DNA from 4 places in the Promicromonospora sukumoe genome. Region 4 is predicted to be linked to each of the others. Evidence: riboswitches for the same ligand, from Rfam matches in the RefSeq annotation. Region 4 holds a riboswitch; each other region holds the start of a gene.

Region 1 (7,708 bases), on a different contig from region 4:
CCCGGGCTGCGCCAGACGCCGACGGCGCCCGTGGCCTCGTCCCACGCGAGGACCCGGTCGTTCGGGATGTCGCTGAACAGCACGGTGCGCCAGGCCGGCGAGTACGCCGGACCCTCCAGCCAGCTCCCCTCGTCGAAGAGCACCTCGGCGAACGTGTCACCCCGCACCGGCGCGAACCGCTCGTCGTGGCGTTCCCACCGGGCGCGAATCCTGTTCAGGCTCACGTGTGTACTCCTTTGTCCGGTTGCTCACCCGCGGCGGGCGGGCGGTGACGTGCATGAGATCCGGGGGTGGCCGGGTCAGCTTCATTTCGATCGGGCTGGGCCCGAAGATTTCATCCTGGCCGGACAGTCCGGCACAGGTGGAGATTGCGGGTGCCAGGCGATCGAAATTCGGCCCACCCGGCCACCCGTCGAACAGTGGTGTCCGCCCCGGCGAGGCTCGCACGACGTCGTCCAGCCACGACGCCGCGTCGGCCCGACGCCGGACCTCAGCCGGCCCCGAGCACCCCGTCCACCGTCGTGACCTCGATCAGCGGCGCGTACAGCCGCATGATGTCCAGCGCGCGCTCGTGGTTCTCCGGCGTCGAGCCCGCGCAGGCATCGTCGACGACGAGGACGCGGCGGCCGGCGTCGGCTGCGGCGAGCGCCGTCGAGATGACGCAGCAGTCGGTGGCGACGCCCGCGAGCACCAGGGTGCCGGCGTCGCGGGTGGCGGCCGCCAGCTCGGGGCCCCACTTGCCGAACGTGGTGCGTGTGACGACGGGCTCGCCGTCGGCGGCGACGTCGGCGAGGTCGGTGATCTCGTACAGCGGGTCGTCCTCGGGGACGAGCGCGAACGGCCACTGGTCGAAGTAGGCGCGCCAGGCGCCGTCGGGCACGGTGGGGGCGACGTACCTGGTCAGGACGGTGCGGTCCGCGAAGGCGGGGAGCAGGCGCCGCGTCCCGGCGAGCGCGCGCGGGTAGTCGGGCGAGGCCCAGGGGCTGGGCGGGACGGCGAACACGTCCTGCATGTCGATCACGACGAGCGCGGCATCCGGCCCGACGCCCTCCGCACCGGGAGCCCCGACGCCGTCCGCACCCGCGCTCATCGCTCCTCCTGGCGCCGCACCGCGCGGGCGCTCAGCAGGAGCGTCCCGACGAAGCCGAGGGCCAGGGCGACCAGCACACCGAGGTTCGCGAACGCCCAGTTCCCGTCGACCCCGCCGAGAGGGCCGAGCAGGTAGCCCTGCCACTGGAGCCAGGGCGCGTAGGTGTTGGTCACCAGGCCCCAGCCGATGCCGGTGCCGGCGACCACGAGCAGCACGGCGGCCCAGTTCACGGACCCGTACCGGCCGGCGGGGTCGTACAGGTCGGCGTCGGCGTAGTCGCGGCGGCGCAGCAGGATGTCGGCGAGCAGCACGCCGCACCAGGCGGCGACAGGGACGCCGAGCGTGATGAGGAAGCCCTGGAAGGGGCCGATGAAGGAGTCGGCGAAGAACACGACGTAGACCGCGCCGACGACCATCAGCGCGCCGTCGATGGCGGCGGCGACCCAGCGCGGCGCGGGCAGGCCCAGGGAGAGCAGTGCGAGCCCGGAGGAATAGATGTCGAGGGCGGCTCCGCCGATCAGCCCGGCCAGCGCCACGACGACGAACGGGATGAGGAACCACGTGGGCAGGATCGTCGACAGGGCGCCGATCGGGTCGGCGCCGATCGCCTCGTTGAGCACCGGGTCCGAGCCCGCGAGCAGGAGGCCGAAGACGAGCAGCACGACGGGGGCCAGCGAGGCACCCAGGGTGGTCCACCCGACGATGCCGCGCCCGGAGGCGGAGCGCGGCAGGTAGCGGGAGTAGTCGGCGGCCATGTTGACCCAGCCGAGCCCGAAGCCGGTCATCATGAACACGAGCCCGCCGATCACCTGCGGGCTGCCGCCGGCGGGGATGGCGGCGACCGTGGCCCAGTCGATGTGGTCGAGCACCAGGACGATGTAGACGACGGTGAGCACGGCGGTCAGCACGGTGATGACCACCTGCAGCCGCATCACGAGGTCGAACCCGAAGATGCCGGCGACGACCACGATGCCCGCCACGACCACGAGGGCCACGACCTTGGTGACGGTGCCGCCGCCCCAGCCGAGCGTCCCGAGCACGGTCGACGTCGCGAGCGTGGCGAGCGCGACCAGCACGGTCTCCCAGCCGACGGTGAGCACCCAGGACAGCAGGGACGGGAGCTTGTTGCCCCGCACGCCGAACGCCGCCCGGGAGAGCACCATGGTGGGCGCCGACCCGCGCTTGCCGGCCAGCGAGATGAACCCGCAGAACAGGAACGACACCACGATGCCGATGGTGCCGACGATGACGGCCTGCCAGAACGAGACGGCGAACCCGAGCAGGTACGAGCCGTACCCGAGGCCGAGCACCGACACGTTGGCCCCGAACCAGGGCCAGAACAGGTTGCGTGGCGAACCGCGCCGTTCGGCCTCGTCGATGGTGTTCAGGGCATTGGTCTCGACGCTCGTGGGCGCGCTGCTCATGGTGGCGATCCTGCCACGACGCACGAAGGGCCCGCACCGTGCTGGTGCGGGCCCTTCGAGCCGTGCGGGGCGGGCGTCGGCTCCGGGGAAGCCGGAACGCCCGGGGGTCAGCTGATCCGGAGGTAGACCGGGCTGTCCTGCCAGATCTTGGACTCGCGGACGGTCTGGCCGGGGACCGGGGCCTCGATCTGCATGCCGTTGCCGGTGTAGATGGAGACGTGGCCCGGGGACCAGATGATGTCGCCCGGCAGCGCCTCGGCCGCGGAGACCTGCGTGCCGGAGTTGCGCTGCGCCGCCGAGGAGTGCGGCAGCGTGATACCGATCTGGGCGTAGACGTAGGACGTGAAGCCCGAGCAGTCGAACCCGGCGGGGGTCGAGCCGCCCCAGACGTACGGGACGCCCAGGTACTGCATCGCGATGTCGACGATCTGCGACCCGGAGGAGGACGCCGGAGCGGCGGCGGCCTTCTGCACGGGCTCCTCGGCGACGGCGGCGGTCTCGGTGACCTCGGCCTGGACGGGCTCGGCCTCGACGACGGGCTCCGGCTCGGGCTCGGGCTCCGGCTCGGGGGCCGGCGTGACCTTGATGGTGCCGGTCTCCAGCGTGAACTCGCTGTCCGCGGCGACCTTCACGGCCGGGGCGGTGTTCACCTTGGCGGTGACCAGCGCGGCGGTGCTCACGTCGGCGGTGGTCGACTTCGCGGCGGCGTCGCGGACGACGTCGCGCACGGCCTCGAGCTCGGCGGTGTTCGTGCCGGGGTCGCTCGCGGGGGCGGCGTTGGCCGGGACCCCGAGCAGCGAGACGAGCAGTCCCGATCCTGCGGCGACGACCGCGCCACGGCGGGCGGTCGCGGAGAGGCCGCGGGCTGCGGCGCGTGAGAACGGCGTCAGCGGGGTGATGGGCGGGTGGGCAGCACGATGGCGCCCGGGCGTGCGTGTAGTCACAGCATTTCTCCCGGCGCCTACGAGGTGAGCTGTCGGATTCGGATCGGAGAATGACCCGGCCGCGTCGTGCTGGTGCGGCTTCACCCCAAGGGCACCGTCGGTGCCCACGTACTTGGTTCCCCCGTCCCTGTCATCTGTTCAGACAACTCGTGGCGGTGACAGGGCTCGGCGTCCACCACGAGTGCTCACGGAATGCCCGGGAGCGGGACCGACCGTAGCCCGCCTCGGCGCGAAAGTCACGATCGCGTTACGGGCGCAACCGACCGCCTCGGGCCTATTGACCGGAATGTCCGACCTGCACTAAAGGGTGGGCGCCGTCCCGGATCTGCGGACGGCGCCCACCGGGCCGAAGGTCCCGACTAGGACATCCGTCCAGGTCGCACATTGTGGTTCCGCGCGAAGAGGTTGCTCGGGTCGTACCGCCGCTTGACCGCCGCGAGCCGCTCGTAGGTCGGCTCCGGGTACACGGTTGTGACGTCGGTCTCATCGGCCGTCGAGAGGAAGTTCGCGTACGCACCGTGGAGGTGCGGAGCGAGCCTGTCCCACAGCGCGTCCAGCGCCGGCCGGGCGGCCTCGATCGCGGGCGCCGGGCCCCCGGTGAAGGTCGTGACCATGAGCTCTGCCTGCCGGTGCGCGTACGCCGTGGCGTCGCCCGGCACCCGCGACATGGCGCCGCCGAGGCTGCGGACCGCGATCGACGGCGAGCCCGGCGTCGTGCCGGCCTCCGCGAGGATCGCCAGGGTCTCCGCGACCGACTCCCGGTCCACCAGGCCGTCGTGCGCGAGCACGTGGACACCGGGCGGCGGCGTCGCGCCCTCCACCAGGACGTCCGCGTACGCCGTCAGCGCGACGTCGTCCGCGACGACCGTCCCGAGCGCGCGGATCGGGGCGAGCGCCCGGTCCGCGGCGTCCGCGTCGTCGCCGTCGAACGCCACGTGGATCTCCACCGGGGCCTCCGGGCCGCCCGCGAACGGGTTGGCGAGGTTCGCGATCGAGGTCAGCTCCTCCGGCGCCGTGCGCAGGTAGTCCGCCCAGCCCTGGAGCACGACGGCGGCCTCTGCCGCCGGGAACGAGACCTTGCCGAAGAAGACCCGCGTCGTCGGGTGCGCCACGAACTCGAACGAGGTCACCACGCCGAAGTTGCCGCCACCGCCGCGGATCGCCCAGAACAGGTCCGGGTGCTCGTCGGCGCTCGCGGTGACGACGGCGCCGTCGGCCGTGACGAGCTGCGCGGCGACGAGGCTGTCCAGGGCCAGGCCGTAGCGGCGGACCTTCCAGCCCATGCCGCCGCTCAGCGTCAGCCCGCCGACGCCGACGCTCTTCGTGTCGCCCGAGGAGATCGCGAGGCCGTGCGGGGCCAGCGCGTCGGCGACCGGTCCCCAGGTGGCGCCGCCGCCGATCCGCACGAGGCGCGCTCCGCCGTCGACCGGAGCTGAGCCGCCGGCCGGCGTTCCACCGTCGACCCCCGCTGCGCCCTCGACCACCTCCACGCCGGCGAGCGCGCCGAGGTCGATGACGATGCCGCCGTCGTTGGTGCCGAAGCCGGCGAAGCCGTGCCCGCCGCCGCGGACGGACAGGGCGAGCCCGGAGCCGGAGGCGAACCGGACGGCCGCCTGCACGTCGGCCACGGTCTTGGGCCGCAGGACGTACGCCGGGCTGCCGGCGACGAGCCGCGACCGGGCGGCCGCCTCGTAGCCGGCGTCGCCCGGTTCGATGAGGTCGCCGCCGAAGTCGCGGCGCAGGGTGTCGAGTGCTGAGGTCACGAGAATTCCTTCCAGGGCTGGTGTGCCGAACGGAAGGAAGACTCGGTAGACCCGCCAGGTGTGACCGGACGGCGCCGTGACCTGGCTCACGCGGCCTGTGCCATCCTTCCGACCATGGATCCCCTGGTCGTCCCGGTGCCGTCGCTCGTGCTGCTGATCGGCCCCTCCGGCTCGGGCAAGTCCACGTGGGCGGCGCGGCACTTCGGGCCCTACGAGGTGGTCTCGAGCGACCGGTGCCGCGCGATGATCGCCGACTCCGAGGCCGACCAGAGCGTGACGCCCGCGGCGTTCGAGCTCGTCCGGTTCATCGCCGCGCGGCGCCTGGAGGCAGGGCGCCTCGCCGTCGTCGACGCCACGAACGTGCACGCGGCCGCCCGGCGGCACAACCTCGACCTCGCGGCGGCCTGCGGGGTGCCCGCCGTCGCGATCGTCCTCGACCTGCCCGTCGAGCGGATGCTGGCGAACAACGCGGGCCGCGCCGGCCGGGTCGTGGACGACGAGGTGGTCCGGAGGCAGCGGCGCGACCTGGACGAGGCGCTCGGCGTCCTCGGCTCGGAGGGGTACGCCGCGGTCCACGTGCTCGACGAGGCGACGATCGACGCCGTGACGATCGAACGGGTCCAGGAGCCCTAGCGCAGCCCGGGGTCCAGCCCCGGGAACACGGCTCGCGCCCGCTCCACCCGGACGACGTCCCGCATGAGCCGCCCGCTCTCGCGCTCGGTGTCCTGCCGTACGCGGTCCAGGAGCCGCAGGTGGAACCGGTCGATCTCCTTGGCCTCCAGCTCGTCGCGCGCCGTGCGCAGGCGCGCCGTCTCCTCGCCGCCGACGCCGAGGTGCGCCACGCGCTGCTCGATCGTGTCGCTCATGGCCGACATCGTGGTCGGGAAGACGTCCAGCAGTCGCAGCGGCTCGCCGCGGCGTGGTGGCAGGGCCTTCATCGAGCGGGGCCGCGACAGGTTGTCGTCGAGCACCGCGTCGACGATCTGCCCGGCCTCGGCGATCTCGCGCGCGATGAAGTCGTCCTGCGCCCACGACAGGTGCTCCGGCAGGACGACGGTCAGCGTGACCGTCGCGACCTGCGCGGCCTTCAGGCGACGCCCGCCGACCGTGAGGTGCGCGCTGCCCGGGTCGTGCCGCAGGCGCCGCAGGATCTGGGAGACCGGCCGGACGAAGTTCTTGAGGTAGCCCAGGGAGAGCGCGTTCGCCGCCGAGATCTGGGTGAGCGGCGTCCGGAAGTAGGAGGTGAGCGGGTTGTCCGAGTCGGCGCGGCCGAGCGTCGCGAAGACGGACCGCACGTCGACCAACCGTTCCGCCAGCCGTTCACGGGACCCGGCCGGGTCGGAGGTGTCCAGCTCCAGCACCTGGAACATGCTCGCGCCGCCCGGGCGGCGCGCGGTGTCGACGATGACGACGTCGGGCACGCCCAGGGCCTGCGCGACACCCAGCTCGTACGTGACGCCCGGGTCCTCGTGGCTGATGTCGGCCAGCACGACCGCGGCGTCCTCGAGCTGGCGCAGGTCCTCCTCCGCGGTGTCGCCAGGCTGCGACTCGTACAGCTCCAGCCCGAGCTCCCGCAGCACGGGCATGACGACGTCGTCGCGCAGCGCGTCGCGGCGGCGCGCGTCGCCGTCGGCGGACTGGACGAGCACGCAGGTGCCCTGACGGGACAGCCCGTCGAGGGCGCGCAGGTCCGGCCAGTCCTGGATCATCCGGACCAGAGGCATGGCGAACGCGGCCGTGGGGTCGAGCCAGGCGCTCGGCCCGGCGGTACCGGCGCCGACGACGACGCTCTCCGGCAGCTCCGCGAGCGTCTGCAGGCCGATGACGCCGTTGCGGCTGACGCTCCACACCGCCCCGCCGCTGAACCCGCGGTGGACGAGCATGGGGGACTCGTACTGGAACATCCAGCCGTCGGAGTCGCCGCCCCGGATGGCCTTGCCGACCAGCCTGCCGCGCCCGGTCCGCTGCCAGCCCCTCGTGTTCTGCCCGTAGCCGCAGACGAGCACCTCGCCCTCGGCCTCCGCGGCGAGCACCACGGGGAGCGCCGAGCGGGTGGTGCTCGCGGTGAGCTGCAGGACGGCGAGATCGAGGTTCCGGGCCCGGTCGTGGACGGGGGCGAAGGTGAAGGTCGCGGTCTCTGGTGCCCGGGTCTCCGTCGCCGCGGGCTCGGCTGGCGTGCCCTCGCCGGAGGCGCTCGTCGGGAAGCGCACGTGGACCCGCGCCTCGGCCCCGGCGGCCTGCCACAACGGAGCGACGACGTGGGCCGCGGTCAGCAGGTGGCCCTGGTCGCTCACGAGCCAGGCCGTGCCGAGCGACGCGTCGCGCCTGCCGGTGACGCCGTCGACGTCGATGACCTCGCAGGTCGCCTGGGACAGCAGGCTCTCGATGTTCACCGGGTCAGGCCGTGAAGTCCCAGGCGAGGGTCGCCGAGATGGCGCCCTCGCCCGTGGCCGACACGATCCACACGTTGCTGGTGGCGGAGAACGA
Region 2 (7,708 bases), 790 kb from region 4:
CGTGCTGCAGCGCCCGCTCGGCCTGCGGCGACCCGTCCACGCCGACGACGATGCGGCGCACCTCCCGGATCTCCGCGACCGCGGGGGTCGTACCGGTGTCCGCGGCCACGACCTCGGCGGGCCCGTCGGAGCTGAGGTCGGGCGGGGTCCAGGAGACGCCGCGGTTCGTCTCGGCGCGCAGCGGCACCACGACCACCGGGCACTTCGCGTGCGCGGGCAGCGCCGACGACACCGTGCCCAGCAGCCGCTCCGTGAACCCGCCCCGGCCGCGGGTTCCGACGACGGCGAGCCCGTAGTCGGCGGACAGCTCCACGAGCACGCCCGCGGCGTCACCGGTGGCGACCTCCGTCGTGGCGCGCACCCCGGCGTCGGCCACGCGGTTCTCCGCCTCGACCAGGACCGCCTTGGCGCCCTCCTGGATGGTGGTGTCGTCGAGGGCGGCGTACCCGCCGTCGAGCGACGCGGCCGTGAACGACGGGAGGGAGTAGCTGCACACGATGTGCAGCGCCCAGCCCACGCGGTGCGCGTAGGCGGTGGCCCAGTCCAGCGCGTGCAGACTCGCGGCCGATCCGTCCACCCCGACCAGTACGACCTCGGATCGTGTCATCGCCAGTCCTTTCCTCGGCAGTGCATCTTTGCCCTCCAACGCTACCGGCGGCGCGGTGCCCATGGGTATCCGGAGGCAAAAAGTATGCAGGACGACGGCAAAGCAGAGCGCCCGCCCGGTCGTGACCGGGCGGGCGCTCTGCGAGGTACTACGTGGCTGCGGTCAGCCAAGGCGGATGAACGTCGGGTTCGACTGCCAGATGGTGCGGAAGTCGACCACGGTGCCCGGCTTCGAGGCGTCGATCATGGTGTTGCCACCGGCGTAGATCGAGACGTGACCCGGGGTCCACATGAGGTCGCCCGGCTGGGCCTCCGACGCCGACACCTGCGTGCCGTAGCCGGCCTGCGCCGAGGACGAGTGCGGCAGCGAGATGCCGAGCTGGCCGAAGACGTACGAAGTAAAGCCCGAGCAGTCGAAACCGCTCGGGCTGCCGCCACCGGAGACGTACGGGACGCCGATGTACCGGCTGGCGATGGAGATCACGGAGTTGCCGATCGCGGACGCCGGGACGTCGACGGACGCGGAAGCAGTCGAGACCGTGGCGGCCGCAGCATCGGCGGCCTCGGCTGCCTCGGCGGCTGCTGCCTCAGCGGCCTCCTTGGCGGCGATCTCGGCCTGGTAGTCCTCGTTGTCGGCGGCGGAGACCACCGAGACGGCGGACTTCTCGACGCTCAGCTCGGCGTCGGGCGCGACGGTCACGACGGGGGCGTTGGACAGGGACTCACGGGCCTGCGACGTCAGCGCGTTCAGGTCCACGGAGTTCATCTTCGCGGGGCCGGTCTCCATCGGAGCGGCCTGCGCTGCCATCGCGCCACCGAACGTCGAGACCAGGAGCGCGCCACCCGCGGCGGCGACCGCGGTACGGCGACCCACGGCGGCGTTCTGGGCGAGCTCGGTCAGCGGGGTCACGGGGCGGCGCGCAGCACGATGGCGTGCGCGGGTGGTACGTGCGGTCACGTAGTACCTCTCCTTGTACGCCTTCGAGGTCAGCTGTCGGGTTCGGGTGGGAGAAATCACCCGGCCGTGCGCTCCACCAAAAATGGATTGCCCGGCTTCACCCCGAGGACGCACCCTGGCGCCCAATGGTGGGTCCCCCGCCTCTGTCATGCGGTCGTCTTGGGGCCCCGGCCGGTGACAGAGTTCGGCGTCCGTCCGGAGACTCCCTCGGAATAAACTCCGCGGGAGCGGTCCGAACGTACCCGACGTCACCCCCGATGTCACGTTCCGGCAACGAATGTCATGGCGTGTCGGACGTGCGGCTAGACCTTTCCGACAAACTGGCCCGTTTCGGGCACCTGCAACCGGTCTCAGGCGGGCATTTCAGGCGTATGTCTCAGGCGGTCGCGACGAACAGGTGCCGCGCCAGGTCCTCGCCCAGCTCGAGCGCGGTCCCGGCGCCGTCGACCGTGACCGTGTAGGTCCCGTCGCTGAGCTCGGCCGTGATCCGCGAGCCGGGCACGAGGCCGGCGTCGGACAGCCGGGCCAGCAGCTCGACGTCCGTCTGCAGCGGCTCCGCGATGCGGGTGAGCGACGCCGCGAGCGGCTCGCCCTTGACGCCCTTCTTCGCCGCCGCCTCGAAGGCGGAGGGCAGCGAGATGACGCCGGCCAGGAACGGCACGTCCGTGTAGGCCTCGCCGAGCTCCGACAGGCCGGGGATCGGGTTGCCGTACGGGTCGTGGTGCGGGTGGTCGAGCAGGCCCACGAGACGCTTCTCCACGAGATCGCTCATGACGTGCTCCCAGCGGCAGGCCTCGACGTGCACGTGCTCCCAGTCGAGCTTGATCACGTCGGTCAGCAGGCGCTCCGCGAGGCGGTGCTTGCGCATCACGCGCATCGCCTTCTCGTGCCCGAGCTCCGTGAGCTCCAGGTGGCGGTCCCCGGTCACGATCACGAGTCCGTCGCGCTCCATGCGCGCGACGGTCTGCGACACCGTCGGCCCGGAGTGCCCCAGGCGCTCCGCGATGCGCGCGCGCAGGGGGGTGATGCCCTCCTCGTCGAGCTCGTAGATCGTCTTGAGGTACATCTCGGTGGTGTCGATCAGATCCGTCACGTCAGCTCCCGTCATGCGCGCAGCCGTCCAGTCGCCCCTGGGCTCGGCGCCCCGGGCGTCGGCCCAGGTTCTAGTCTAGTTCTGTGCCACTGACAATCCCGACACACCTGCTGCCCGCCGACGGCCGTTTCGGCTCAGGACCCTCCAAGGTGCGCCAGGGCCAGGTCGATCATCTCGTGGCGAACGCCCACGTGCTCGGTACCTCACACCGGCAGGCACCCGTGAAAGACCTGGTGCGCCGTATCCGTGAGGGTGTCACGGAGCTGCTCGGCGCGCCCGACGGGTACGAGGTGGCCCTCGGGAACGGCGGCTCGACCGCGTTCTGGGACGTCGCCACGCTCTGCCTCGTGGAGCGCAAGGCGCAGCACGCGTCGTTCGGCGAGTTCGGCGGCAAGTTCGCCACGGCCACGTCGCGCGCGCCCTTCCTCGAGCCGTCCCAGGCGATCACGGCGGAGCCGGGCACGGTGGCCTACCTCCAGCCGGCCGACGACGTCGACACCTACGCCACCCCGCACAACGAGACCTCCACCGGGGCGATGGCGCCCGTGCTGCGCCCGGCCGGCCCGGAGGGCGCCGTCGTCCTGACCGACGCGACGTCCGGCGCCGGCGCGCTGCCGGTGGACCTGAGCCAGACCGACGCCTATTACTTCGCGCCGCAGAAGGCGTTCGCGGCCGACGGCGGCCTGTGGCTCGCCGTGCTGTCCCCCGCGGCGGTCGAGCGAGCCGCCCGGATCGAGGCCTCGGGCCGCTGGGTGCCGGAGTTCCTGTCGCTCACGACGGCGCTCTCCAACTCGCGGCTGGACCAGACGCTCAACACGCCCGCCGTCGCGACCCTGCTGCTGCTGGCCGACCAGGTGGAGTGGCTCCTGGAGCAGGGCGGCCTGAAGTGGTCGGCCGAGCGCTGCGCGACGTCGGCGGAGACCCTCTACTCCTGGGCCGACGCGCGCCCGTGGGCGACGCCGTTCGTGCGGCGCCCGGAGGAGCGGTCCACGGTGGTCGGAACCATCGACCTGGCCGACGAGATCGACGCCGGGCGGGTACTCTCCGAGCTACGCGCCAACGGCGTGCAGGACGTGTTCGCGTACCGGAAGCTCGGGCGCAACCAGCTTCGCGTCGGCATGTTCCCCGCCGTCGAGCCCGACGACGTCGCGGCGCTCACGGAGTGCGTCGACTATCTCGTCGAACGCTTCTGACCAGCCTGATCACGTCCGCAATACCCCTTCGACGGGGACTTCTGCCTATTGTCCGGTACACCAGGAACTCTGTAACGTTTCCGCAACAGAGGGAACCATTCTGAGGGGCTGTTCAACAAGATGCCATTGATCGACCACTTCACCTTCGGGATCGTGACGCCCATCCTGGCGTTCGCGATCTCGTGCACCGGCGCAGCGACGGGTCTTGCGTGCACGTCCCGGGCCCGAGCGGCCTCCGGCGGCGCACGCGCGGCGTGGCTCGTCTTCGGTGCCGTCGCCCTCGGCGGTACCGGGATCTGGGTGATGCATTTTGTCGCCATGCTCGGCTTCTCCGCCTCCGGCGTGACCATTCGGTACAACATCCCCGAAACCCTCCTCAGCGCCGCCATCGCGATCGTCGTGGTCGGCGCAGGCCTGTTCATCACCGAGCTGGGCAAGCGCAAGCTGCCGGCGATGCTCGTCGGCGGCGCACTGGCCGGGGCCGGCGTCGCGGCCATGCACTACATGGGCATGGAAGCCATGGAGATGTCCGCGCAGATCGTCTACAACCCGGTCTACGTCATCGCCTCGGTCGTCATCGCGATCGTGGCCGCCACCGCGGCGCTGTGGTGCACGGTCCACATCCGCGGCACGCTCGCGACCATCGTCGCGACCCTGGTCATGGGGATCGCGGTGACCGGTATGCACTACACCGGCATGGCCGGCGTCTCCGTGGTCAACCCGGTCGACGTCGTCCCGGCGGGCGCCTCCACGATGCAGCTGCTCGTGCCGCTCGTGATGGCCGTCAGCGTCGTGACCTTCCTTCTCATCCTCGGGATCGGCCTGTGGCCCACCGAGGACGAGCTCCGCACCCAGGCCGAGTTCGAGAACCGGCTGAAGGCGCACAGCGAGCAGGGACAGCGGTTCGAGAGCGTGCAGCAGGAGCTGCAGCCGAGCGCCGCACAGTTCGCGCAGACCCACCGCGCGCGCTGACCCCCGCCGCACCGAACGGCCGAGCGCCCGTCCCCCTTCCCCGGGGGCGGGCGCTTCGGCATTCCCACCTGCGGTCTTACCGCCGTCAGAGGGTGGCCGGTGTGACCGCACCCACGTACCGTTAGCAAGGCTAATGATCTAGACTGTTGCGGGTGCCGTCGAGCTCCCGCAGGTCCAGCCGAAGCCCGGCGACCGTCGGGGGCGACCTCCGTGTCGCCCTCACCCGAGTGTCCCGTCGCCTGCGCGCCGAGCGCGGCGAGGCCGACCTCCCCGAGGGGCAGTTCGGGATCCTGACGGTGCTGCACAAGCACGGCGAGATGTCCCCCGGCTCCCTTGCCGAGCACGAGCGCGTGCGTCCGCCGTCGATGACCCGGGCCGTCAACACCCTGGCCGAGCTCGGCCTCGTCGAGAAGGTGGAGCACGCGACCGACAAGCGCCAGGTCGTCGTCCGCCTCACCGCGGCCGGCGAGCGCGAGGTCGCCGAGACCCGGCGTCGGCGCGACGCCTGGCTCACCAAACAGCTGTCCACCCTGACCGTAGAGGAGAGAGAGATCCTTGCAGGTGCCAGCGAGCTCCTGATCCGGATCGCCGCTCGATGAGCGCAACCTTCGCCAGCCTTAAATATCGTAACTATCGTCTCTGGTTCGCCAGCGCTCTCGTCGCCAACATCGGCACCTGGATGCAGCGCGTGGCGCAGGACTGGGTCGTACTGACCGTCCTCACCAACAACTCCGGCGTCGCCGTGGGCATCGTCACCGCGCTGCAGTTCATCCCGCACCTCTTCCTGTCCGCGTGGGCCGGCCTGCTGGCCGACCGCGTCGACCGTCGCAAGCTCCTGATGCTCACGCAGGGCGGCATGGGCGTACTGGGCCTCGGGCTCGGTGCGCTGGTGCTGTCCGGCGCGGCCGAGCTATGGCACGTCTACGTTTTCGCCGGCCTGCTCGGTGTCGTGAGCGCGATCGACGGGCCCGTGCGCCAGACCTTCGTCGCCGAGCTCGTGCCCACCAAGCGGCTCGCGAACGCCGTCGGGCTCAACTCGACGAACTTCAACGCCGCGCGCCTCATCGGCCCCGGCCTGGCGGGCCTGCTCATCGCCGCCGTCGGCACCGGCTGGGTGTTCATCATCAACGGCATCGCGTTCGGGGCCGTGATCCTGGCCCTGACCCGGATGCGCGACCTGCGGGTGCAGCCCACGGCGTCGCGCGCCAAGGGGCAGATCCGCGAGGGCCTGTCCTACATCCGCGGGCGCAGCGACATCGTGGTGATCATGGTCGTCATGGGCGTGGTGTCCACGTTCGGCCTGAACTTCCAGCTCACGTCAGCCATGATGGCGCGCGTCGAGTTCGGGCGGGGAGCCGGTGAGTACGGCATCCTCGGGTCGGTCCTGGCGATCGGCTCGCTCGCGGGCGCCCTGCTCGCGGCCCGCCGGGAGCGGCCGCGCGTGCGGCTCGTGCTCGGTGCGGCGTTCGCGTTCGCGATCGCCATGGGCATCCAGGCCGTCATGCCGACCTACGTGGGCTACCTGATCGTGTGCATCCCCGTCGGGTTCGCGTCGCTCACCATGCTGACGTCGGCCAACGCGGCGATCCAGCTGTCGGTGGCGCCCGAGATGCGCGGCCGCGTCATGTCGATCTACATGATGGTGCTGCTCGGCACCACGCCGCTGGGCTCGCCCGTGGTCGGCTGGATCGGCGAGACCTTCGGCCCGCGGTACGCGGTGCTCATCGGCGCCGTGGCGACGCTGCTGGTCGCGGCGGTCGCGACCGTCTGGGCGTACCGGACCTGGCACGTGCGGGTCCGCGCCCGGCTGTCCCGGACGCACCGCATCCCGCGCCCGTACCTCCAGGTCGACTACCCGCCCCTGGCGGACCCGACCCCGGAGAAGCAGGCGCTGGCGGCGTAGGCCGCGGCCGCGCCGGCCGCTGGTCGCGGCCGGTCGCGCGTCGCGGGTCGCGGGTCGCGGGTCGCGGGTCGCGGGTCGCGGGTCGCGCGCCGCACTTTTCGTTTCCCTACCGAGCAAGCGTCGCCGGGGTCAGGTCGATCAGGGCGCCCGACGCCGCGTACCGGGCCGGCTGCCAGCCGTGGCCGGCGAGCACCTTCGCGATCTTCGCGCCGACGCCGCCCGGCCGGTCGTTGTCCGCCGGCTTGAACCGGAGCATGATCACCTGCCCCGAGGCCAGCAGCTGGTTCTGGCGCGGGGCGTCCCGGACCAGGGCCTGCGCGGTGCTGTGCGGCCCGACGCCGTCGATCTCGACGACGAGCCACCGCCCGTCGGGCAGCCGCCAGACGAGATCCACGCGCGCGACGACGGCACCGTCGACCACGATCCGCGCCTGGAGGTCGTCCGGTGGCACCTCGTTGTCGTGGCACGACAGCCGGGCGGCCGACTCGGCCGGTGACTCCGAGCGGGCGTCGACCAGCCCGAACAGCTCGTGGAGCGGGGCGGCGCCGTGCCGCCGTCGGACCAGGTCGTGCAGCTCGGCGAGACGGGTCGGCGTGAAGCCGTGCCGCCGCGCGAGATCGTCGAGCACGGCGAGGGCGCTCGGTCGCGACAGCCTGGGAAGCGCCTGCGCGGCCGCATGTTCGAGCCGCGCGGCCGTACGGTCGCCGATCGATTCCGTGGGAAAGGGCGGGTAGTCCACGACGACGACGTCGTGCCGGGTCCGTCGCGGTGACCGGTCCTCCCGCGCGACCTCCAGCGGAAAGTCACGCGGCAGCCCCGAGACCCCGTGCAGCACGAGCGCACAGCAGCCGGTGGCGACGGCGTCGTCGCCGTGCACGAGCAGAGCGAACCAGGTGCGCCAGCGGGCGGCATGGTCGAACCAGTCGTCCCTGATCCTGCTGTCCAGCGGCACGGGGTCGGTGTCGTACACGCCGCGTGCGGGG
Region 3 (7,708 bases), on a different contig from region 4:
GCTGCGGCCCGGCACGACGCGCGACGTCTACCTCGGGCTGGGCGAGGCGGAGTGCGCGGGGTTCCCGGCAGGGCCCGGCGAGCCCGTGCCGGACGCCGCGCCGTCGGCTGTCCTCATGCTGGCCCTGGGCGAGTACGACGACCTCGGGCCGGCCACCGACGTCGTCGTCGACGAGGTGGGCGACCCCGGCGGCCACCTCGCCCGGAACCACGCGGTGGACTGTGCCGGCGCGGCCGTCGCCGCGGGCGTGAGCCTGACCGTCGACGCCGACGTCCCCGTCGAGACCCGGGACGGTGAGCTCACCGCGCTGGTCACGCTGCGGGTCGAGCCGGTGGACGGCGGACCCGAGGTCACGATCGACCGCATCGCCGGGACCACCATCATGAACAACCCCGACCCGGGCGACGACGGCTCCGGCTGGACCGGCGCGGCGCTCGACGGCCAGCGGTCCGGCGGCAGCGTCACGCTGCCCGTCGTGCCCGCCCGCTGCGACGCCCACGCCGTCGGCGAGGACAAGCGCGGCACGTTCCTGCCCGTGTCGGCGAGCGTCGACGGGGTGGCGCAGCACGTGATCTACGTGCCCATGCCGGACTCGGCACGCGCCGACCTGGTCGCGTTCATCGCGGAGAGCTGCGACTGGCCGGAGTAGGGCGCGCCTCGCGGGGGAACGCGAAAGGCGCCGCCCCGCCGTCGGGCCGGGGCCCGAGGTGGAGGCGGCGCCTCACTAGGTGCTGCGGCTCAGACTCTGCTCTTTGTCGTCTGAGCCTGCGGCTCCGCTCCGGGCGAGTGCCTCGTTCCTCGGCCCTCACCCTGCGCTGCGCCTCCGGCTCAGACGACCCGGATGAAGGTCGGGCTGTTCTGCCACATCTCGGTGTAGCGCACCGGCATGCCGGCGGCCCAGGCCTCGATGATCATGCCGTTGCCCGCGTAGAGGGCCACGTGGCCGGGCGTCCAGACGATGTCGCCCGGCTCGGGGTACGTGACCTGGTAGCCGGAGCTGAGCATCGCGCTCGAGGAGTGCGGCAGGGAGACACCGAGCTGCGCGTACACGTACTGGATCAGGCCGGAGCAGTCCATGCCCTCAGCCGGCGAGGCGCCGCCCAGCACGTAGGTGATGCCCAGGTAGTTGAAGGCGATGTTGACGGCCTGCTGGCCCACCGGCACGGGGTCCGGGGCGTCGACCGAGACGACGGCGGGGCCCTCGCCCTTCTCGCCGTCGGCGCCCTTCGAGGTGCCCAGGGCTTCCATCTCGATCGGCATCTTCGCGTCGGCCGGGACGGTCACGGTGGGCGCGCCGACGAGGGACTGCTTGGCTACCGCGGTGAGGGAGTTGAGGTCGACCGAGTTGAGCTTCGCGGTCTTGACCTCGGTCTTCAGGTCCATCGCGGGGGCCGCGTGGGCCGTCGTCGCGATGGTCGAGATGAGGACGCCGCCTGCGGCTGCCGCGATGGCGCCACGGCGGGCGACGGTGCCGGCGTTCTCGGTGGCGGTACGAGCGAGGATAGTCAGTGGTGTCTGGGCCGGGCGGCTGTCACGATGCCGTCCGCGGAGGGAGTTCGTCACCTAAGGTCTCCTGTACCGCCTGCGAGGTCAGCTGTCGGGTTCGGGTGAGGAGTGCTACCCGGCCGCACGGCTTACAAGGGGGTACCGTCCGGCTTCACCCCGAGGACGACGATCCTGCTGTCGCCCGGGAATGGGTCCCCCGCTCCTGTCTTGAACGTCTGGTCACGAACCGGTGACAGGATTCGGCGTCCGGATCGCGACTCCACCGTGGGGGTGGAGCAGAAGTCAAAGTACACACGTTCATGGAAAAAGTCACGATCGGGTTACGCATTCCGGTCTGACCCAACGAAGGCGCAGATTTGCGCCGTTTCGGGCGTCCGGGGTTATGACCGACATCACACATCCGCTAGCGTTCGGCCGCATGGGCGAATCGCACTCCCGTATCTCCGCCTGGTGGGTGTTTCCCATCAGTGCGATCGTCTGGTGGGCCTGCGGCTTCCTGCCGTGGCTGGCGCAGATGTCGTACCAGGTCACAGGCATTGCGGAGGCGTCCGACGCCGCGGCGGCCGGACTGCTCCCGCTGCCGTTCACGGCTGACGGCGCCGTCGCGGGCCTCGTCGTCATGGCCCTGATCGGCGGCCTGCTCTCCGGCGTCACCGCCCGCCTCCCCGCCTCGGCCGGCGCGGGTGCGGCCGCCGCGATCGCGGGCACGCTGACCGCCATGGCGGCCGCGGGCGGCTCGTCCTGGTGGCTCGCGGCCCGCGAGACCGTGCCCGGTGACGCCATGCCGCTCGGGATGCTCGTCGTCACCTGCGCCGCGGGCCTCTTCGGCCTCGCGGCGGGCCTCCTGGCCGGCCTCGGGCCCGCGGCGCTGCGCGGCGTCGCGCTCGCCCTGCCCGTGGTGCTCCTCGACGGCTGGTTCTGGGGCCTCGTGCCGGGCGGCTCCGTGTCCCCGGTCGGCACCTGGTGGATCTTCGCGGTGGCGCTGGGCGTCGCGTTCGGCCTCACCGTCGACAGCCGGCCGATCGAGCTGCTCGGCTGGCTGCCCGCCGCCGGCGTCGTGTGGGTGTTCCAGGCGGCCGGCCCCGCCCTGCTGGCCGTGCAGGAGAACATCTGGCCCGGCTCGGCCCTCAGCGAGGACCCCCTGTCCGCGGTAGCGATGGCCGCGGGCAGGATCGCCTCCGCCGCGATCTCTCCCGAGGGGCACCAGCTCGGCGCCTGGGTGGTGGCCCTGCTGCTCGGCGCCTCGATCGCCGCGCTGCGGCTGTCCCGGGAGGCCTCCGACGAGGGCGAGCTCTCCCAGGCCTGGGCCTGATTGCGATCGTGTAAATTTCACCCCCGATCGGACGCGGGGCCTGTTCGGCGCCTGTCCGGTCCCCCTAGGTTTGCCCCAGTTCGGGGGTAATCAACCCCCGTGCGAGCACAGGGGGCACAGATGAACAGGAAGTCCTTTGCCGGCGCCGCCACCTCCGTGGCGCTCGTCGTGACGGCGCTGGTCGCCGTCGCGCCGGGCGCGCAGGCCGCGACCAGCGATCCCCTCCGGGACAAGCAGTGGGGCCTGGACCAGATCAACGCCGAGGCGGCCTGGCCGGCCAGCACCGGCGCGGGCGTGGTGGTGGCCGTGGTCGACACAGGAGTCGACTTCGACCAGCCGGACCTGGCGGGACAGCTCCTGCCGGGTGCCACCTTCACGGGCTGCGCGGACGTCCGTCCGTGCGGCGACGGGGACTTCAGGGGCCCCGACGGCGCCAACGACGGCGACGAGCACGGTACGCACGTGGCGGGCATCGTCGCCGCGGCCACGGACAACGGCATCGGGGTAGCGGGCGTGGCGCCGGACGCCAAGGTCCTGCCGGTCAAGGTGCTCGAGGCCGGGACGGGCTCGTCGCAGGACATCGCGGACGGCATCCGCTGGGCGGCCGACCACGGCGCCGACGTCATCAACCTCTCCCTGGGCTCCGGCCTGGGCGGTCAGCTGCTGACTATCATCGGCGTGGACACCCTGATGCGCGACGCCATCGCGTACGCCCGCGAGCGGGGCGTGCTCACCGTGGCGGCGGCCGGCAACTCGTCGACCCCGCTCTGCAGCGACCCGGCGTTCACCAGCGTCGCGATCTGCATCGGGGCGACCGACTCCGCCGGCCTGCACTCCTACTACTCGGAGCTGCCGGTCAAGCTCGACCTGAAGAGCGTGTCGGCGCCCGGCGGCTCGGGCGGGCTGACCGGCTGCGACGGCGACGTCTGGTCGACGGTCCCCGTCGGCACGGGCTCCGACACCTGCGCGGGCGGCAGCTACGACTCCTACGCGGGCACGTCGATGGCGACGCCGCACGTGGCCGGGGTCGCGGCGCTCCTCTTCGCGCAGGGGCGCACGGCCGACGACGTCGAGGACGCCATCCTGTACACGGCCCGCGACCCGCTCCTGGGTCTGACCGGGCTGTGGACGCCGCTGTACGGGTACGGCGTGGTCGACGCGGCCGCCGCGGTCGCGTACTGAGGCCTGGCGCGCAGGAGCACCGCGGCGCACGCCGCGGTGCTCCTGCGCTCTGGTTGTCGGTACGGGGTCGTCAGTACGGGCGGATGTAGACCGCGTAGTCCTGCCACTGCTCGGTGTAGCGCACAGGACTGCCGTAGTTGGCGGCCTCGACCACCATGCCGTCGCCCGCGTAGAGGGACACGTGGCCCTGGGTCCAGACGATGTCGCCCGGGATCGGCGACGTGACCTGGTACCCGGTCGCCACCATGGACGACGACGAGTGGGGCAGCTCCACGCCGAGCTGCGCGTACACGTACTTGATCAGGCCCGAGCAGTCGAAGCCCGTGGCGGGCGAGCTGCCGCCGTACGCGTAGGCGATGCCGATGTACTGCATCGCGATCGAGATGGCCTGGGCTCCGATGGAGCCGTCGGACGCGTAGTCCGGCGTGGCCGGCTCGGCCTCCTCGGTGGCCGTGGACGTCGCGGTCACCTCTGCTGTGGTGGTCTCCACGACTGGCTCGGGCTCTGGCTCCGGCTCGGGAGCGGGGGTGACCTTGACGGCCTTGCTCTCGATCTGAAGCTTCGCGTCGTTCGCGACCTGCACCGCTGGTGCCGTCGCGACGTCCTTGGCCAGCCGGTTCGAACCGTCTCCTGCGATCGCGTGTGCACTGGGTGCGAACGCTGTGGCGAGAAGTCCGGATGATGCCGCGATCACTGCACCGGAACGAGCTGCGGTGCGGGTGACGGACATGAAGTGAGTGCTAGGAGCGTGATCGGCGCGGTGTCGGCCGCGTCGGACGGTGGTACTCACCGAAGTTCTCCAAGTCGCCGGTTGCGCGGTCCCGTACCGGTCTGGGGAATGGGGTCCGCGGCTGTGCCTCCGGTGGCGCAGCGAATCCGACGCTACATACGGGTACCCACCTTGTCTCGATCAGATAACACTTGTCGTGAAGTATCGGCCTGTCCTAAACGCGCGTAACTTTTCGACCAGATGCCTTTTCCCAGCGTAAGGAGCATTTTCAACACCGAAATGCGGTCCTGACGGCTATGAAAAGACAGTGGACGAAATGTTGCGACACGCGCCTCTCCGGCGGTGTGTCAGCCCTTGTCCCGTGCGCGCAGCTCCGCCTCGGCCTTGAGGTCGGCGAGCTCCGCGTCCACCAGCTCGCGCGCTCTCGGGGCCTGCGCGAGGTCGGTCAGGCCGGCGAGCATCCCGCTCCGCGCGACGGCGAACGTGACCTCGCACGCGGCACCGCCGTCCTGCCCCGCACCACCGTCCGGCCCGACCCCGCGCAGCGGCGTGACCCGGTGCGCGATCCCGGTCCGGACGCCGGGGGTGCCGCTGCTCGACCAGGAGAAGCCCTGGCCCTCGGTGAGTCCGTCCACCTCCCAGGTCGCCGTCGGCAGGCCGGGCTGGTCGATCTCCACCCGGGACCCGACGACGATCGCCCGCTGGGGGCCCAGCAGCGTCACACGGGTCATGGCACTGGTCCAGGAAGGCATCCGCTCGACGTCGGACAGCACCTGCCAGACGACGTCGGCGGACGCCTCGATCCGGGCGCTGGTGCTATAGGCATGAGCCACGGGCCCCAGGCTACGCCGGGCTGGGGAGCATCCGGCGCAGGCTGGGGCCCGTGGCGGGCCTTCGGGTGGAGGTGGCGGTGCCGGTCAGGGACCCGCGGAGATCACGACCGTCACCGGGGTACCCCAGATGACGAGCGCGCCCTTGGCCGGGTCGGACGAGATGACGGTTCCCTCCGGCGCCGTGTCCGACTCCTCGTCCGTCAACGTGCATGCAAGGTGCTTCTGCAGGCACACGACCTCGACGTCCTCGCGGGTCATCGCGACGAGGTCGGGGATCTCGATGACGCTGTCGGCGACCTCTTCGGGCAGGCCGGTGAACTCGGTCGTCAGGTAGATGTCCGTACCGTGCTTCGTGTCCTGCGTCTCGAGCGGCAGGTTCCGCGTCTCGTCGTAGATCACGGTCCGGAACCGGTCGTCGTCGGCGTACTGGTACGTCGCCGCGGTGCCTGGCCGGTCCTCCGAGTCCCGGACGTCCTCCTCGACCTCGACGTCGTCGAGGTTCGTGAGCACCTCCCACGCCGCGGCCCGCAGCTCCGGTGATGCCGGTGCCTGGGTGGCCAGGCGGGCAGCGAGGTCGCGCAGCTGCTCCATGCCGTAGCTCGACGGGGCGTCGACGTCGTCGTAGTTGCTCAGCAGGGCGTCGTGCAGGGCCTCCGGATCGGTCGGGAGCGCCTCCATCTCCGCCCAGGAGTAGCTGCGGGTGTGGCCCTCGATGTTGATGTAGTCGCCGAGACCCATCAGCGCGGGGCCGCTCGCGGTGAGCTCGAAGTTGACGCCGTCGCCGTACCAGCTCTCGCTGCCCAGCGTGCTGCCCAGCGGCGCCTCGGGCCCGGACCCCTCGCCGGCCGGGCCGGTCGCGCCCCGGGTCACGACATGGAAGTACGTGGCATCCCGCCAGCCCTCGGGCGGCACCACCGGGTCGATGGACGGGTAGCTGGGCAGCTCGGTCAGGCTGTCGCCCTCGCTCGACGTCAGGGGCGGCCCGGTCGGCGACGGTGACGGCTCGACCGGCATCGTCGTCGAACCGCCGGGCAGGACCACGCCGTACTCGGTGGCCGCCACCCAGGCGCCGCCCGCCAGGGCCAGCCCCAGGGCCAGGGTGACGCCGCCCGCCCGGGCGGCCCGTCGCCGTCGGGCAGCGGGGACGACGCGCGTGACGTCGACGTCGATCCGGGGCGCGACCCGGGTCACCCGGGCGCGCAGGTTCTCGGCGAACTGCTCGTCGTCGGTCATGACCCGCTCCTCTCGTGGTGGGTAGGTGGTGTTGTCGTGCCGGTCGCGTCCGTCGCGTCGAAGCCCTGGAGGATCTCGCGCAGGCGGACGAGGCCGCGCGACGCCGTGGACTTGACCGTGCCCACGGAGACACCGGCCGCGTCGGCGACCTCGCGCTCCGACAGGCCCTCGAGGTGCCGGAGCACCACGATCCGGCGCTGCTTGGTGGGCAGCAGCCGCAGGGCGCGGGCCAGGCGGTCCCGCTCCGCGTGCAGCTCGTCGGTGCCCTGCCTGTCGCCCGCCCGCTCGGGCAGGGCGTCGGCGGACATGAGCACCTCGCGGCGCCGTCGGCGCCACCCGTCGATCCGCTGGTTCGCCAGGACGCGCCGGGCGTAGGCGAGCGGTTCGCCCTGCCGGGCCTTGGGCCACGCCAGGTACGTCTTCATCAGGGCCTGTTGCACCAGCTCCTCGGCCTGGTGCGTGTCGCCGCACAGCAACCAGGCGGTGCGGGCGAGGGCGGGGGCGGACCGGGACATGAAGGAGGCGAACTCGGCCTCCTTGTCGCCGGCGACCACGACGTCGACGGGGCCGGCCTCGTGGGACCCGTCGGCGGCTTGGATCGGATCGGGGCTCGAGCGCCCCGCGACCATCGGCATGCTCATGTCTCCTTCACGGTCGAACGGGGCGAAAGGTTGAGCGCGCCGTCCGGCGAGCGTGTCGGTGTGCTTCCGTATCCTCGCGGCATGGCCACCCACCGGCTCACCGTGCAGCAGGCGCGCCGCATCGCGCTGCGCGCCCAGCTCCTCGACGCCCACCGCCCGGTCGACCTGGTGCACCTCGTGGAGGACCTGACGTTCCTCGCGGTGGACCCGACGTCGGCGGTCGCTCCCGCGGTGGACCTCGTCGCCTGGTCGCGGCTCGGGAACGAGTACT
Region 4 (7,708 bases):
TGCACTGGCGCGACGACGACAGCCTCCTGCTGGACCAGGCCGCCGTCGTCGGTGACACGGGCCCGCTGCCCGACGGCGCGACGGCCGTCACACCCGAGCAGCACGTCGCCGAGAGCATGGCCCTGCACACCAACAACGTGAACACGCTGTCGCTGATGCTGCTGCTGTTCGCAGGTGTGGCGATCCTCGTCTCGGTGCTGGTCATCACCAACACGTTCGCGATCCTGTTCGCCCAGCGGGTGCGGGACTTCGCGCTCCTGCGCTGCGTCGGGGCCACGCGCCGGCAGGTGCTGGGGTCGGTGCGGCGGGAGGCCGCCGTCGTCGGGGTGCTCGCCTCGCTGGGCGGGGTGCTGGCCGGCACCGGGCTCGGGTACGGCCTGGTCGCGGTGGTCGACGCCGTCACCCGGAACAGCCCGCTCGCCGCTCCCCAGCAGCCGCCGGGCTGGTGGCTGCTGGGCGGGTTCGTGATCGGGCTGGTGGTGACGGCGGTGGCGTCCTGGCTGCCGACCCGGCGCGTCGTGCGGGTGAGCCCGCTCGCGGCGCTGCGGCCCGACGGCGCTGTCGACGTGCGGACGGGAGCTGGCCGCACCCGGGTGACGCTCGGGGCTCTGCTCGTGGCCGGCGGCGGGGCGCTGCTCGCGGTGGCGGTCGCCCGGGGCAGCGCGGTGAGCATGGTGACGGGCGGCGGCGCGCTGTTCGCGGGCGTCCTGCTCCTCGGGCCACTGCTGGTCCCGCTGCTGGTGCGGGGCGTCGGGGCGCTGCTCGGCCCCGGCGGGCGCCTCGCGACCGAGAACGCCGTACGCAACCCGCGCCGGACGGCGACTACCACCGCGTCGCTGCTGGTCGGCGTCACGCTGACGACGGCGGTGCTGACCGGGCTCGCGAGCACGCGCGCGTCGGTCGAGGCGAACCACGGCACGGCGCACCCGCTCGACGTGGCGCTCACGTCGTGGGACGAGCCGCTCGACGCCGACGTGCTGGAGCGGGTGTTGGGCGTAGCCGGGGTGGAGCGGGCGATCGTGGTCGAGGGGGTGCTGGTTGATGTGGGTCCGGGCGGGGGTGGCGGGGCGGGCGGCGCGGCCGGAGCGGACGACGCCGTCGGGGCGGGCGACGACGTCGACGGCGGGGGCGGCGTCGGCGAGGGCGACGCGCGCGACGACAAGGTCGGAGCCGGTGACGACAAGGTCGGAGCCGGTGACGACAAGGTCGGAGCCGGTGACGGCAAGGTCGGCGCGAGCGCGGCCGGGGCGGGTGACGCCGACACGGCCGGGGCCGGCGACGTCGGCGCCGAGCGACCGCTGCTGCTGCTCGGCACGCCGGACGCGGACCGGGTCGCCCGCGACGGCGGCGCGTTCGCCCGGGTCGAGCCGGGCACGGTCGCGCTCGACGCCGACGTGTACGGCGACGACCCGGCGGACCGGCTGGGCGACGGGACCGGTGACCTCGTGACGGTGAGCGCCGTCGGCGACGGGAAGGCCGACGCCGCCGCGGAGCCTGAAAGCGCTGCGGACACCCCGGGGGCCGACGGCCCCGCGCAGACGGAGCTGCGGGTCACCACCGGCACAGGCTGGGGCGGCGCCGGCGTCGTCGCGCCGGAAACACTGACCGCGCTCGGTTCGCCGCGGGTGCACGCCGTCTGGGTGCGTGCCGCGGCCGACGCCGACCCGGTCGCCTTGCTCGGCGACCTCGACACCCTCGCTGACGACGTCGGCGCCGACGTCGACAACGGGCTGCGCGCCGAGGCCGCGGACGGCCAGCTGCTGGCGACGATCACGGCCGCGACGCTCGGGCTGCTGGGCATCTCCGTGGTGATCGCCCTGATCGGTATCGCGAGCACGCTGGGGCTCTCGGTGCTGGAACGGGCTCGCGAGCACGCCGTGCTGCGCGCGCTCGGGCTCACCCGCCGGCAGCTCCGGCGGATGCTGGCCGCCGAGGCCGTGCTGCTGGCGGTGTCGGCCGCGGTGCTGGGCACCGCGCTCGGGGTCGGCTTCGCCTGGGTCGGCTACGAGACATTCCTGACGACGGCGCTCGACGCCGCGACCTGGCGCGTCCCGTGGCTCGCGCTGGCCGCCGTGGTGCCGGTCGCGGTCCTGGCGGGGCTGCTCGCCGCCGTCGTCCCGGCCCGCCGAGCCGCGGCGGTCACCCCGGCAGCCGCCCTGGCCCTCGACTGACCTGCTGCTGATCTGCCCGGCTGACCACTGCCCGGCTGACTCCGATTCAGCAGGCCCCAGGCGACCGTCAACCCTCGGGATATGGTCCGCCAGAGCCTGCTGAACCGGAGTCAGCCGGACCTGGCCACGACGCCGCCGTGAGCCCTGCCGGCGTCAGAGGGCCGAGCCCTCCAGGCCTGCCCCCGCCGCGGCTCGGCCCACCCGTCGTTGACCACAGCAGTTGCTGCCACCGGGGCCCTCGGCTGGTAGCAACCGCTGTGCTCAACGCCGTCGTCCTGACGCCGCCCAGCCGCGCACCGCCCCGTCATCCCCGGTGTTGACCACAGCGGTTGCTGCCACCGGGGCCCTCGGGCTGGCAGCAACCGCTGTGGTCAACACCGCCGCCCGACGACGTCCGCCCGCGCGACGCCGCCTCGCGGGTTGGTGTTGAGCACAGCAGCTGCTGCCAGCAGGGGCCGCATCCTGGCAGGAACTGCTGTGGTCAACACCGTGAGGTCGGGCGGTGGGGCAGCAGAGAGTCAGAGGGCCGGGGTCTCCAGGACCGCCATCGCGGCGGCTCGGCCCGGGATGCCGCTGACGCCGCCGCCGCGGCGGGCGCCGGCGCCCGCGAGCAGCACCCTCGGGTGCGCCGTCGCGACGCCCCAGCGCTCGGCGGCACCCGTTGCCGCCCCGGGGTCGACCCAGGTCGCAGCCCCGCTGGCGGCTCCGGCGTCCGCGCCTGACCCGCCCGCCGCACCCGCTGCTTCGCCGACGGCGGAGCCGGGCCCGTCCTCCGCGAACGGCCAGGTCAGGTCGCGGTGGAAGATGTGCCCGCCCGGCAGACCGACGTCGCCCTCCAGGTCCACTGGGGTGCGCACCTCGAGGCAGGGCGCGCCGTCGGCGTCGAGAGCGAGCACGTCCTCGATGGGCTCGGCCAGCACGGTGTTCAGCGACGCGAGGGTGGCCGCCAGCGCCTGCTCGCGGGCGCCGTCGGGGTCCGCGCGGAAGAGCCGGGCCGGCATGTGCAGCCCGAACAGCGTGATCGTCTGCGCGTCGGTCCCGGCCAACGACGGCCCGAGGATCGTCCGGTCGGACAGCGTATGGCAGTAGATCTCGCTGGGCGGCAGGTCGGGGATGCGCCCGGCGGCGGCCTGCGCGTACGCGGTCTGGAGCTGGGTCAGCGACTCGTTGACGTGCAGGGTCCCGCTGAACGCGGCGACCGGGTCGACGTCGTCGCGCAGGCGCGGCAGCCGGCTGAGCAGCATGTTCACCTTGAGCTGGGCGCCCTCGGGCGCGGCATCGGCGACACCGGCACCACCAGCACCAGCACCAGCACCACCCACCACCCCACCCGAAGCAGCCCCCCGCCCCGCTCCGGCCAACAACCGGTCCAGCTCCGCCGGCGCGCAGCCCGCGAGCACGTGCCCGGCGGTCACGCCCCCGGTGCGCCCGTCGGCGTCGGTCCAGGCCACCTCGGCGCCCACGGCGCCGGGGTCGACGGCGGTCACCGACGCGGACGTGACGATCGTGGCGCCGGCCGCCACGGCGGCGTCGCGCAGGGCGCCCGAGACGGCGCCCATGCCGCCCACGGGGACGTCCCAGTCGCCGGTCCCGTTGCCGATCACGTGGTACAGGAAGCAGCGGTTCTGCCTCAGGGACGGCTCGTCGACGTCGGCGAACGTGCCGATCAGGCCGTCAGTGGCGGCGACGCCGCGCACGACGTCGTCGGCGAAGGTGCGGCGCAGCACCTCACCGAGGGGCTCCTCGAACAGGGCGCGCCAGGCCTCCTCGCCCACGCCGTCGGACACGAGGCGACGGACGGTGGCGCGCGGGAGCAGGGGCTCGGTGAGGGTGGGCGCGAGGCGGCGCGCCACCTCGGCGGTCATCGCGTAGAACCGGCCCCAGGCCTCGTGGTCGGCATCGGAACCGGTCAGGCGACGGAAGGAGGCGCGTGTGGCGGCCTCGTCCTGGGTGTCGACCAGCAGGCCGCCGTCGGCCACGGGGGTGTACGACGACCAACGACGGCGGACGAGCCGGATCGGCAGCCCGAGCTCGTCCACGACCCGGTGCGGCAGGAGCGAGACGAGGTAGGAGTAGCGGGACAGACGGGCGTCCACGCCGGTGAACGGGCGGGCCGAGACGGACGCGCCGCCGACGTGGTCCGCGCGCTCCAGGACGAGGACCGAGCGCCCGCCGCGGGCCGCGTAGGCCGCTGCGGTGAGGCCGTTGTGACCGGCGCCCACGACGACGACGTCGTACCGGGCGCGCAGGGTGTCGAGCAGGGAATCGGACATGCACGCCATGGTGACACGGGGCACTCATTGCCAGGAACGTTCCATCACAAGACGGTATGTGACCTAATCGTGACATTTGAACGGGAGACGAGTACGGTCGATCTCGCCGCTCCAGCAACGGGTCGGTCCAGGCCCGGACGCCGAACCCTGTCACCGGTCCTGAGCAGCCAGAACGTGACAGGGGCGGGGGAACCAAGTAAGCCGGGCACGGGAGTGTCCTCGGGGTGAAGCCTCCTTGTGAGGCCGGGTGATTGCTCTCCCCATCCGAACCCGACAGCTCACTTCGTAGGCGTCCGAGGAGATCACTGGTGACCGTACTCACCGACCGCACCCAGGACTGGGCGGACGACCAGGTAAACCGACCCAGCAACCGGGCGCGGCATCGCGCCGAGGGCCCCGCCCTCACCCCCTTCACCGCTCTGACCCAGACAGCAGCCGAGAACGCCGCCCGTACCGGCGCGATCGCGGTAGTCACCTCCGGCATGCTCGCGTCGGTCTTCACCCAGACCGCCCACACCGCGCCTGCCGAGTCCCACACCCAGACCACGCTCGCCAACAAGACGTTCGACACCAAGACCCGCGCGGGCCTGGCCGAGAACCTCGTGACCAAGGTCGAGGTCGCCAACGACGCCAGCTTCCTGGCCGAGCAGGGTCGCGTCAGCGTGACCCCGTACGCCGAGACCAAGGCGGGTATCGCCGAGGCCAAGGAGAAGAAGGAGGCCGAGGCGCGCGCCAAGGCCGAGGCGGAAGCCAAGGCGAAGGCCGAGGCGGAGGCCAAGGCTGCCGCAGAGGCCGAGGCCGCCGCGGCAGCCGAGGCCGAGGCCGTGGTGGCGAAGGCCGCCGCGTCCTCCTCGGGCCTGGGCCAGCAGGCCGTCAACCTCGCCCTCGAGTACGTGGGCGTGCCCTACGTGTGGGGCGGGGCCTCACCCAGCGGCTTCGACTGCTCCGGGCTCATCCAGTACGTCTACGCCCAGCTCGGGATCAGCCTGCCGCACAGCTCGGCCTCGATGTCGACCGTCGGCTACCAGGTCTCCGCCGCGGAGGCCCAGCCGGGCGACATCGTCTGGACGTCCGGCCACGTCTCGCTCTACGCGGGCAACGGCATGGTCGTCGAGGCCCAGCAGGCCGGCGTCCCCGTGCACTACACGGAGATGTGGCAGACCAACCCGGTCTTCATCCGGGTGACGGGCTGACGCTCTTCCCGCGATAGCCGCAGTACCCCGCAGTACCTCGCAAGAACCCCCAGCGCAGAGCGCCCGCCCGGCCGCCCCGAGGACTTCCTCGGACAGGCCGGACGGGCGCTCTGCCGCGTGGGCCCGTCCGGTAACGTCCCCGGAGTGAAGATCCTCGTACCCGACGTGCCCTTCGACCTCGACTTCCCGTCCCTGCTGCCCGACGGCGGAGCCTCCTTCGCACCCGGCGGCCCCGACACCGTCGCCACCTACGCGATGACCGAGCCGATCCCCGCGGAGCACACCGACGCCGAGGTGCTCGTCACCTGGTCGAGCCCGCCCAAGATCGTCGCCGACGCCGCCGAGCGCATGACCGCCCTGCGCTGGGTGCAGACCCTCTCCGCGGGGCCCGACGTCGCGCTGCGGTCCGGGTTCGCGCCCGACGTCGTCATCTCGTCCGGGCAGTCCCTGCACGACGACACCGTCACCGAGCACGCCCTGGCCCTCATCCTGGCGTCGGTCCGCCGGATCGACGTGTCCCTGGCCGCGCAGCGGGAGCACCGCTGGGCCAAGGAGATCGCGTTCGCCCAGGCAGACGGCGTGACCGGCCGCGAGTACTCGCTCGACGGCGCGCGCGTCACGATCTGGGGCTTCGGCTCCATCGCACTGCGCCTGGCACCGCTGCTGACGGCGCTGGGCGCGCAGGTCACCGGCGTCGCCTCGCGCGCCGGCGAGCGTTCCGGGTACCCGGTGGTCGACGCCGGAGGCCTCGACGCGCTGCTGGCCGAGACCGACCTGCTGATCTCGCTGCTGCCGGCCGTGCCCGCGACGCGGCACATCCTCGACGCTCGGCTGCTCGGCCTGCTGCCGGCGTCGGCGCGGTTCGTGAACGTGGGCCGCGGGGCGACCGTGGACGAGGCTGCCCTGGAGGACGCCCTGCGCTCCGGACGGCTCGCCGGCGCCGCGCTCGACGTCATGGAGACCGAGCCGCTGCCCGAGGACTCCCCGCTGTGGGACGTGCCGAACCTGATCCTCACCCCGCACGTCGCGGGCGGACGTCCGCGCGGCGCAGCCCGCTTCCTGGCCGAGCAGCTCACGGCCTGGCGCGCGGGCGACACCCTCCGCAACGTCGCGACCCGCTGACCCTCACCCCGCCCGGCGGCTCGTTGAGTGCTGGGTATTCGCCCTTTTCTGCGCGCCGGAAGGGCGAATACCCAGCACTCAGCGAGTGCGGGAGGCGGGTTGAGCGGGTCAGAGGCCTCGGGGCTTGGGCTGGCAGACCGGGCAGCTGAACGACGAGCGGTTCATGAACGCGTCGCGGCGCACCAGCGCGCCGCAGCGGCGGCACTCCTTGTTCTCCTGCCCGTACACGGCGAGCGACCGGTCGAAGTACCCCGACTGCCCGTTCACGTTGACGTACAGCTCGTCGAAGCTGGTGCCGCCCTGCACGAGCGCCTCGCGCATGACCTCGGCCGCGGAGTCCAGCACGCGCCGCACGTCCGCCGCCTTCAGCTTGTCCGTGGGGCGCGCCCAGTGCACCTGCGCGCGCCACAGCGCCTCGTCGGCGTAGATATTGCCCACGCCGGACACGACGGTCTGGTCCAGGAGCGCCCGCTTCACCTGCGTCCGACGACGGCGGACGCGGCTCACCAGGGCGTCCAGGTCCAGGTTCGGGTCGAGCAGGTCGCGCGCGATGTGCGCCACTGGTTCCGGGAGCAGCGGCAGGTCCGAGCCGTGGCCTGCGGGGATGCTCGACGGCGTCCCAGGCGACGGCGTCACGGCCGACGGCGCGGCCGGGCCCTGTGCGGCCGGCACCGGAGCGGCCGACGTCGGGATGATGCCCGACGTCGGGGCGCCACCCGCCCGCGTCGCGCCGTCGTCGGCGGGCACCAGGTCATGGACGCTCAGGTGCCCGAACGTGCGCTGGTCCACGAAGTCGAGGTACCGCGCGCCCGACGGCGCACCGTCCAGGTGCAGGCGGACCCGCAGGTGAGGGTGCTGCCAGTCGTCCTCGGTGCCGGCCGCGCCGTCGGGCACCACGCCACCTGGCGCGGTGCCGGACGGCGCGTCGCTCTGCGCCGTGGCATCCGCC

What was found. A riboswitch is a leader RNA that binds a small molecule or an ion and turns the genes downstream of it on or off. The one in region 4 is predicted to bind cyclic di-AMP.
Region 1: linked by a shared signal. The riboswitch ahead of FHX71_RS03335 (C40 family peptidase) and the one ahead of FHX71_RS18135 (C40 family peptidase) in region 4 are both predicted to bind cyclic di-AMP.
Region 2: linked by a shared signal. The riboswitch ahead of FHX71_RS21475 (C40 family peptidase) and the one ahead of FHX71_RS18135 (C40 family peptidase) in region 4 are both predicted to bind cyclic di-AMP.
Region 3: linked by a shared signal. The riboswitch ahead of FHX71_RS28615 (C40 family peptidase) and the one ahead of FHX71_RS18135 (C40 family peptidase) in region 4 are both predicted to bind cyclic di-AMP.

What each region holds. Positions count from the first base shown of each region.
Region 1 covers NZ_JACGWV010000001.1:742,206-749,913, forward strand. Annotated here, with positions in the region: gene FHX71_RS03320 (SMP-30/gluconolactonase/LRE family protein) at 1-224, opposite strand, end outside; gene FHX71_RS03325 (cysteine hydrolase family protein) at 491-1,090, opposite strand; gene FHX71_RS03330 (purine-cytosine permease family protein) at 1,087-2,514, opposite strand; gene FHX71_RS03335 (C40 family peptidase) at 2,622-3,458, opposite strand; cyclic di-AMP (ydaO/yuaA leader) riboswitch at 3,459-3,613, opposite strand; gene FHX71_RS03340 (FAD-binding oxidoreductase) at 3,818-5,221, opposite strand; gene FHX71_RS03345 (AAA family ATPase) at 5,336-5,854, shown strand; gene FHX71_RS03350 (STING domain-containing protein) at 5,851-7,614, opposite strand; gene FHX71_RS03355 (CU044_2847 family protein) at 7,619-7,708, opposite strand, start outside.
Region 2 covers NZ_JACGWV010000002.1:989,909-997,616, forward strand. Annotated here, with positions in the region: gene FHX71_RS21470 (universal stress protein) at 1-607, opposite strand, end outside; gene FHX71_RS21475 (C40 family peptidase) at 770-1,564, opposite strand; cyclic di-AMP (ydaO/yuaA leader) riboswitch at 1,567-1,764, opposite strand; gene FHX71_RS21480 (iron-dependent transcriptional repressor DtxR) at 1,941-2,657, opposite strand; gene serC (phosphoserine transaminase) at 2,747-3,850, shown strand; gene FHX71_RS21490 (MHYT domain-containing protein) at 3,971-4,822, shown strand; gene FHX71_RS21495 (MarR family winged helix-turn-helix transcriptional regulator) at 5,050-5,421, shown strand; gene FHX71_RS21500 (MFS transporter) at 5,418-6,725, shown strand; gene FHX71_RS21505 (putative endonuclease domain-containing protein) at 6,832-7,708, opposite strand, start outside.
Region 3 covers NZ_JACGWV010000004.1:39,857-47,564, forward strand. Annotated here, with positions in the region: gene FHX71_RS28610 (hypothetical protein) at 1-649, shown strand, start outside; gene FHX71_RS28615 (C40 family peptidase) at 829-1,563, opposite strand; cyclic di-AMP (ydaO/yuaA leader) riboswitch at 1,565-1,761, opposite strand; gene FHX71_RS28620 (hypothetical protein) at 1,925-2,818, shown strand; gene FHX71_RS28625 (S8 family serine peptidase) at 2,939-4,000, shown strand; gene FHX71_RS28630 (C40 family peptidase) at 4,071-4,730, opposite strand; gene FHX71_RS28635 (SRPBCC family protein) at 5,078-5,563, opposite strand; gene FHX71_RS28640 (PASTA domain-containing protein) at 5,648-6,796, opposite strand; gene FHX71_RS28645 (SigE family RNA polymerase sigma factor) at 6,793-7,437, opposite strand; gene FHX71_RS28650 (DNA glycosylase AlkZ-like family protein) at 7,519-7,708, shown strand, end outside.
Region 4 covers NZ_JACGWV010000002.1:196,274-203,981, forward strand. Annotated here, with positions in the region: gene FHX71_RS18125 (FtsX-like permease family protein) at 1-2,171, shown strand, start outside; gene FHX71_RS18130 (phytoene desaturase family protein) at 2,690-4,444, opposite strand; cyclic di-AMP (ydaO/yuaA leader) riboswitch at 4,600-4,751, shown strand; gene FHX71_RS18135 (C40 family peptidase) at 4,753-5,637, shown strand; gene FHX71_RS18140 (NAD(P)-dependent oxidoreductase) at 5,782-6,759, shown strand; gene FHX71_RS18145 (DNA-formamidopyrimidine glycosylase family protein) at 6,868-7,708, opposite strand, start outside.